2 regions of the Mesorhizobium sp. IMUNJ 23232 genome follow, and region 1 is predicted to be linked to the other one. Evidence: predicted binding sites of a transcription regulator. Region 1 holds the regulator's gene; the other holds the start of a gene.
The links. Region 1 encodes PhoB, which activates phosphate uptake and scavenging genes when phosphate is short. Its sites were predicted from a motif close to TGTCATNNANCTGTCAT; they were not measured.
Positions count from the first base shown of each region.

Region 2: a site for PhoB is predicted at 2,553-2,569, ahead of ACH196_RS33885 (LTA synthase family protein). Genes of this name have one in related genera too.

Region 1 covers NZ_JBIRCY010000001.1:76,368-80,557, forward strand. Annotated here, with positions in the region: gene pstA (phosphate ABC transporter permease PstA) at 1-167, shown strand, start outside; gene pstB (phosphate ABC transporter ATP-binding protein PstB) at 181-996, shown strand; gene phoU (phosphate signaling complex protein PhoU) at 1,018-1,725, shown strand; gene phoB (phosphate regulon transcriptional regulator PhoB) at 1,742-2,431, shown strand; gene ACH196_RS00425 (hypothetical protein) at 2,578-2,796, shown strand; gene ACH196_RS00430 (hypothetical protein) at 2,889-3,494, shown strand; gene ACH196_RS00435 (MFS transporter) at 3,643-4,190, shown strand, end outside.
Region 2 covers NZ_JBIRCY010000081.1:3,553-7,742, forward strand. Annotated here, with positions in the region: gene ACH196_RS33880 (pilus assembly protein TadG-related protein) at 1-556, shown strand, start outside; gene ACH196_RS33885 (LTA synthase family protein) at 567-2,414, opposite strand; gene fabD (ACP S-malonyltransferase) at 2,726-3,661, shown strand; gene fabG (3-oxoacyl-[acyl-carrier-protein] reductase) at 3,706-4,190, shown strand, end outside.

The DNA of each region.
Region 1 (4,190 bases):
CCGACCCGGCGACGATTCTGCCTGTGCAGATATTTATGTGGGCGGATTTTCCGGAGCCCGGGTTCCAGCAGAAGACATCCGCCGCGATTCTCATCTTGCTGGCGTTCCTGATCGTGATGAACGCCATAGCTGTCATCCTGCGCAAGCGCTTCGAGCGCCGCTGGTAAGGGGTAGAGGGACATGAACATCATGACGGAAGCCAAGGTCGAGCAGAAGCTTCGGGACCAGTCGGTCGGTCCGGCGATCAAGGTAAAGGGCGAGAAGGTCACCGTTCATTACGGCCAGAAGCAGGCGCTGTTCGACGTCAATCTCGACGTGCGCGAAAACCAGGTGACGGCGCTGATCGGCCCGTCGGGGTGCGGCAAGTCGACCTTCCTGCGCTGCCTCAATCGCATGAACGACACGATCCCGATCTGCCGCGTCGGCGGCAACATCACCCTCGATGGCGAGAACATCTACGACCCGAGGATCGACGTGGTCGAATTGCGCGCCCGCGTCGGCATGGTGTTCCAGAAACCCAACCCGTTCCCGAAGTCGATCTACGAGAATGTCGCCTACGGCCCGAAGATCCACGGCCTCAGCAAGAGCAAGGCCGATCTCGACGGCATCGTTGAATCCAGTCTGCAGAAGGCGGCGATCTGGAATGAGGTCAAGGATCGTCTGCACGAGCCCGGCACCGGGCTTTCCGGCGGCCAGCAGCAGCGCCTCTGCATCGCCCGCGCCATCGCCGTGTCGCCGGAAGTCATCCTGATGGACGAACCCTGCTCGGCGCTCGACCCGATCGCCACCGCCAAGGTGGAGGAGCTGATCGACGAATTGCGCGCCAACTACACGATCGTCATCGTGACGCACTCGATGCAGCAGGCGGCGCGCGTGTCGCAACGCACCGCCATGTTCCATCTGGGCTACCTGGTCGAGGAAGGGGCGACGGACAAGATGTTCACCAACCCCGACGACAAGCGCACGCAGGACTATATTACCGGCCGCTTCGGCTGATCCGGCTCAAGGAACACGAGAATGCGCGAACATACCGTTGCCTCGTTCGACGAGGATCTGGAACAGATCGACCAGTTGATCCGCGACATGGCCGATCTGTCGAGCTCGATGGTCGGCGATTCGATCCGGGCGCTGCTGCACACCGACACGGCAGCGGCGCAGCGGATCATTTCCGAAGACACCGTCATGGACGCCAAGCAGCGCGAGCTGGATGACCGGGCTATCACCTTGATCGCCAAGCGCCAGCCGATGGCGCAGGATTTGCGCGCCGTGTTGGGCGCCATCCGCATGGCCGGCGACCTCGAGCGCATCGGCGATCTCGCCAAGAATGTAGCCAAGCGCGTTGGCGCGATCGGCGAGGGCGCCACGCCGCGCGGTCTGTCGCACGGCATCGACGACATGGCGACGCTGGTGCTCGCCCAGATCAGCGGTGTGATTGCCGCCTATACCGGACGCAAGCCGGACGAACTCGACAGGCTGCGCGCCGAAGACGAGAAGATCGACCTCAAATACACTTCGGTGTTCCGCGAATTGCTGACCTACATGATGGAAGACCCGCGCAACATCACCACCTGCACGCATCTGCTGTTCTGCGCCAAGAATCTGGAGCGCATCGGCGACCACGTGACCAACATTGCGGAAAACGCCTATTATGTGCTGACCGGCTCGCAGCTTCCGGCGAACCGCCCGAAACTCGACGAGACGGCGACGACCGTCCTCGCCGAATAATTTCAAGCGAGGTGCGATGATCGCTCCGAAGGTCATGGTGGTCGAGGACGAAGAACCGCTCGGCGTCCTCCTCCGCTACAATCTGGAATCGGAAGGTTATCAGGTCGAGGTCGTCATGCGCGGCGACGAGGCTGAGATACGGCTCCAGGAAAACGTGCCGGACCTGCTGGTGCTCGACTGGATGCTGCCGGCCGTCTCCGGCATCGAGCTCTGTCGGCGGCTCAGGATGCGGCCGGAGACCGAGCGGCTGCCTATCATCATGCTGACGGCGCGCGGCGAGGAGAGCGACCGGGTGCGCGGGCTGGCCACCGGCGCCGACGACTATCTGGTAAAACCGTTCTCGACGCCGGAATTCGTGGCGCGGGTGAAAGCGCTGCTGCGGCGCGCCAAGCCGGAGGTGCTGTCCTCGGTGCTGAAGGTCGGCGACATCGTGCTCGACCGCGAATCGCACCGGGTCTACCGCAAGAAGAGCGAGATCAGGCTTGGGCCGACCGAGTTCCGGCTGCTGGAATTCATGATGCGGCATCCCGGCCGGGTATTCTCGCGCGGGCAACTGCTCGACAATGTCTGGGGCGAGACGATCTACATCGACGAGCGCACCGTCGACGTGCATGTCGGACGGCTGCGCAAGGCGGTGAACACCGGCCGCCTGCCTGACGTCATCCGCACCGTGCGCGGCGCCGGCTACTCCATAAGCGAAGAATGATTGCCCATCCCGTCGCGGTTTCGCGGCGGGCGTCATTCTCGCGCAATCTTCTTCCCCGACAGTGCGCGGCGCGCTCCCGGCCGGCATTAGCGTTTTGTTATCCTTAATTCGATACTTTGGCAGGCATGAAGCCTGCGGGAAACCATATGCAAATCCTGTCCAAGAATCGGAACATCGCCGAGATGGACGCCCTCATGGATGCCCAGGACGACCGCAAGACAAAACTCGTCGACCGGCGCGCCATCCAGGAATCGGTTTCGTATCTAAGAAGTCACGGCTTCGACGCCGAAGAGGTCCAGCGCTGCCTGGTGCGGTATTTCTACGTCGACCTCGACCTGCTCAACGAAGCGCTGACGGAACACTAACCGCCTCGGCGGTCTCAGCGAGATCAATGTGGCCGGCTCTGGCCAGGTGTCTTGGCGCTGACATCGACGCCGATATGCGGCGGCGGAGCGCGATGGACCTTCCGGCGTCGTGTAGCCCTTGCGACAGCCTTGTCTTCGCTGCTGTTTTCCTCGACCAGCCGGCGGCCAATTCGATAGGCCACATATCCGGCCAGCGCGGCGGCGGCCAAACCGAAGCGGGTCATTTCATTGTCCTCCGTCTTTTTGGCTTTCCTGAAGATGCATCTGCCGGAACGGGTTCGGCTTCAGCGTCGGGCGCCATGTATTTTGCGGCGAGCCGTGTCGCCACCACCGCCAGACCGAGCCGGACAAGCCATTTGATCATCGAAAAATCTCCATTCGCTCCAGCGGAAACTCGCATGTGCGAGAAGAAGTTCCGGGATGATCGTCCGGCGCTTGGGACTCCCTTCTTGACCTGGCAAAGATTGCCGTGCGACTTTTCTGCCACCCGCGCGTTGAACCAGCCAACGGAGGAAGACCCGATGGCGAAGACAGCGAAGCAAGAAGGCCAGTTGGCGGCAGGCCAGGAACTCGAGGTTAAGCATCTGGCGGAAACGACCGACCTCTCGCCACGCCAGGCGCGCGAACTTCTGAAGCGCCACGGCAACGATTGGGAAAAGATCCGCAAGGAAGCGGAAACGTTCAAGGCCGAGGGGTAAGACATGGCGGGCTTCGAAGGACGCACCGCCGATCCGCCAATCTCGGAGGGAGCCCGCCTTCTTCTTGGTCCAGCCGCGAATTAGGGGCGATAACGGCCGCGAACCGCGCTAAGGACAGCGCGGTTCCTTCACTCGCATACCGAGCCCGATGTCTTCTCAAACCGCGACAGCCGCAAGCCAGCGCTATGCTGCCTTCCGGCACCGCCCGTTCCTCGCCTTCTGGTCGGCACGTTTCCTGGCGACGTTCTCGACCCAGATCGTTTCCGTGGCTGTAAGCTGGCAGGTCTACGACCTGACGAGAGATCCTTATGATCTCGGGCTTGTCGGCATCGTTCAGTTCATCCCATCGCTGCTGCTCGTGCTTGTCACCGGCGCTATTGCTGACCGGTTCGGGCGCCGTTTTGTCATGGGACTGGCGGCAATGCTTGAGGCGGCATGCGCGCTGGCGCTGCTTTTGCTTACGCTCCGTGGATTGAACAGCGTCATGCCTGTTTTCGCGGTGCTAGCCATGTTCGGCGTTGCGCGCGCCTTCTTCGGCCCGGCCGCCGCTTCGCTGGTCGCCAATCTGGTACCGCCCGAGGATTTCGCCAATGCCGTCGCATGGAATTCGTCCGCCTGGCAGACTGCGACGATCGTCGGGCCGGTTGCCGGCGGCCTGCTCTACGGCATTTCGGCCGAGGTAGCCTACGGTTTGGC
Region 2 (4,190 bases), on a different contig from region 1:
GGGTCCAAATCGTGCCTGCGCGACGCCGATTGCGCCACTGACCGAGAATCTGGATTCGCTGAAGAAACAGATCGACGCCATGACCTTCTGGAACGGCTCGGGCACCAATGTTGCCGAGGGATTGGCATGGGGCAGGCGCGTTCTGTCGCCGGGCGAACCTTACACGGAGGGTCAGCCCTTCAAGGATGACCATGTCAGCAAGTGGGTCGTGGTTTTTACCGATGGAACCAATGAAGTGTACGGTGCGGCTAGGACGGTCTATAAATCCGACTACGGCGCCTACGGTTTCCTACTCGACGGCCGTATGGGTACTGACAAGAGCAAGGCAATAACCCAGGTCAACACCTGGACGTCGACAATGTGCACGGAACTCAAGAACCAGGACGTGCAGATATTTACAATTCTATTGGGTGTCGATTCCCCCACCAATCGCAAACTCTACGGGGACTGCGCTTCAAAACCGGAATATTATTTCGGCACCAACGACCCCAAGAAGCTGAAGGAAATCTTCAACAGCATCTCCAGCATCATCGCCGCGCTGCAGTTCACCGGCTGACGGCCGCCGCTCAGACCGGCGGGGGCAAGATCCTCGTCACCTTCTGCGACTCCGGGAAGAACTCCGCCTCGCCAAAACGCTTGCCGAAGATCAGGTCGTACTGGAGACAACGAAAATCCCGGATCAGCGGGTCGACCGTCTCGGCCCGCGCCCAGTTCGGCGTCGGCGCACCCGTCCGCGCCACCAGCATGTTGCGGTCGACCGCGCTGTAGCGGTCGTAAACCTCGCCGAGGAACCCGGTATAATAGGGATGGCTGAAGCCTGCCGTCCGCATCAGATGCAGCGGCAGGAAGGCCGGGCTGATCGAGCCGACGCCCTTGAGAGCGCCGATGCGGTTCGACCACACGACCAGCGGCGTCTCGTGCTCGGCGGCAAGCGTCTCGACCGGCGCGTTGCGGTCAGCGACGACGTCATTCATGAAACCCGTCTCGGTATAGACCGGCCCGAGCGGTGGCAGATGGTCGCCGAAGAAGGCGATGACGGTGTGCCGCTCGCGCTTCTTTGCCCAGTCGATCAGTTCGGCGAGGCTTTTGTCGGCGTCGGCCGCGCCCGTCGCATAGGTCTTCAGCGACCCTCGCGAAATCTCGCTGATCGGGCTTTTCACGTCGAGCGTCGAATCCGGATAGCGGTTCGGCTCGTAGGGGCCGTGGCCCTGCAAGGTCACTGCGAAATAGAAGAACGGCCGGCTCGCCCGGTCGGCGTTCTCGATGATCTCCTCGACAAAGGCCGTGTCGGCGGCCAGTGGCCCGCGCTTGTCCAGCACCGGCAGCGTCTCCTCCGACAGGAAACGGTCGAAGCCGAAATCGCGATAGACCGTTGCGCGGTTCCAGAACCACCCCGCATAGGGATGGAAGGCGCGCGTGTCGTAGCCTTCGCTCTTCAGGAATTTCGCCAGCGACGGCATAGGGGTGCGGACATATTGCTGGTAGGGAATGCTGCCATAGGGCAGGAACGCGTTGGAAAAACCGGTCAGCGCCTCGAATTCAACATTGGCGGTCATGCCGCCGAATTCCGGCGACAGCATGTGGCCGGACTGCAGCGCGCGCACGGTCGGGATGGGGTCGGGCGTGATGGTGGTCTTCGGCAGAAGCGTCGGATCCCAGAAGGATTCGCTCATCACCATGATGATGTCGGGCCTGTCCTGCGGCACGACCACCGGCGCCAGCTTCTGCCCGAGGATGGCCTTCATGGCGTCCTCGGAATAATCCTTCGGCGCGGCGACTTTCGCCATCGGCACGTTGAGCGCGAAGGCGATGGCGAATCCGTTGCTGTTGTAGTTCTCCTTCTGGTCCCACATCACCGGCGAAATCTGCAGCCGGTCGCGCGCCCAGGAGAAGGTCGCGTAGTCCATGATCGAGCCGAAGAAGATCAGCGCTGGCAGCGCAAGAACCAGCCGCGAGGCGCGCGCCTTGAAGGTCAGCCGCGGCGCCCGCTTGCAGCGGAAGCGCCACGCGGCCACCAGCATGGCGACTGCCGCGATTGCGGCGATGGTGAAGCCGATCGCAGCGATCGGCCGCTGGCGGACCAGCAGCGGCATCAGTTCGACGATCTGCCGCGCATAGAGGAAGTCGGTCGGATAGAGCGGGTCGCCGAGATAGAACGCCTTCTGGTGCCCAACGAAGGCGAGCCCGATCGCCACCGGCGCGATAACGAACAGCGCGTGATAGGGTCGGCCGAGCAGGGCGTCGAAAAAGACGATCAGCAGGGCGAACAGCACCACCGTTGTCCAGCCGGGGCGGAAAGGCTGCTGGAAAAAGTCCAGCGTCTGCGCCAGCGAGCCCCGCGCCACGAGTTCCACGGCAAACACCAGCAGGGCCGCGACCAGCAGCGTCGCCAGCGTCGAGCCGCAGAAACGCATGGTGCTCCAGCGTTTTTCAGGAGCGTCGCCACCTGCCGATCCTGCTTGCCGCTGCAGTAGCGAACTCCGCGTCTGAAAACCCAAGGCGCGCTTCCCCGAACTCATGGACGGACGCCTGTCATGCATCCATCACGGTAATGTCATCCTCTTGTCACAAAAATCCAGTGCCTGTGGCCAAATTTGGAAGGATTTTCAGCGCCGGCAAAAGAATCTGCGGACAAGGATGCGACCGATTGTCCCTTGGCGGTCTTGACTTCGGCGGCAGCCTCGCGCGACAGGCTAGCCGAGAAAAGCAGCAAGGACGGGATACCATGACGATCGTGTTCACCTTCCCGGGCCAGGGAAGCCAGGCCGTGGGAATGGGCAAGGATCTTGCCGAGGCGTTTCCGGAGGCGAGGGCGATCTTCGACGAAGTCGACGAGGCGCTTGGCGAAAAGCTCTCGAAAATCATCTGGGAGGGGCCGGAAGAAGCGCTGACGCTGACCGCCAATGCACAGCCGGCCTTGATGGCCGTGTCGCTGGCAGCGGTGCGAGCGCTGGAGGCACGCGGCTTCTCGCTGAAGGACAAGGTTTCCTACGTCGCCGGCCATTCGCTCGGCGAATATTCGGCGTTGGCGGCAGCCGGCACGTTCTCGGTCGCCGATACGGCGCGGCTGCTGCGCATTCGCGGCAATGCCATGCAGGCGGCCGTTCCGGTCGGCGAGGGCGCCATGGCCGCGATTCTTGGGCTGGAGCAGGAGGCCGTCGAGGCCGCCTGTGCCGAAGCCGGGCCGAACGTGCAGATCGCCAACGACAATGGTGGCGGACAACTGGTGATCTCCGGCGCGAAGGCGGCGGTCGAGCTTGCCGCGAAACTCTGCACGGAGAAGGGCGCCAAGCGGGCCATCATGCTGCCGGTCTCGGCGCCTTTCCATTCGGCGCTGATGACGCCCGCCGCCGAGGCGATGCGCGAGGCGCTGGCCAAGGTCGCGAAAGCGGCGCCCACCGTGCCAGTCGTTGCCAACGTGGTGGTCCGGCCGGTCAGCGATCCCGGCGAGATCGCCGATCGTCTGGTCGAGCAGGTCACCGGACGCGTCCGCTGGCGCGAGACCGTAGAGTGGTTCGGCACCAACGGCGTGACGACGCTCTATGAGGTCGGCGCCGGCAAGGTGCTGTCCGGCCTAGCGCGCCGCATCAACCGCGACCTCGCCACCGCCAATATCGGCTCGCCGGCGGATGTCGAGGCGGCGCTGGCGGCATTGTCATAACAGCGGTATTGCCTAACCAACCTACACTCTTGAGGAATACGGTTATGTTCGACCTGACTGGCAAGAAGGCGCTGATCACCGGCGCGAGCGGCGGCATTGGGGAGGCGATCGCCCGCACATTACATGCGCAGGGCGCCGTAGTGGGGCTGCACGGGACGCGCGTCGAAAAGCTCGAATCGCTCGCCGCCGATCTCGGGGGCCGGGTAAAGCTGTTTCCCGCCGACCTGACCAATCGCGACGAGGTGAAGGCGCTCGGCCAGAAGGCGGAAGCCGATCTCGAAGGCGTCGACATCCTCGTCAACAATGCGGGCATCACCAAGGACGGGCTGTTCGTGCGCATGTCCGACGCCGACTGGGATTCGGTCATCGAGGTCAATCTCACCGCCGTGTTCCGCCTGACGCGCGAACTGACGCACCCGATGATGCGCCGCCGCAACGGCCGCATCATCAACATAACGTCGGTGGTCGGCGTCACCGGCAATCCGGGGCAGGCGAACTACTGCGCCTCGAAGGCCGGCATGATCGGCTT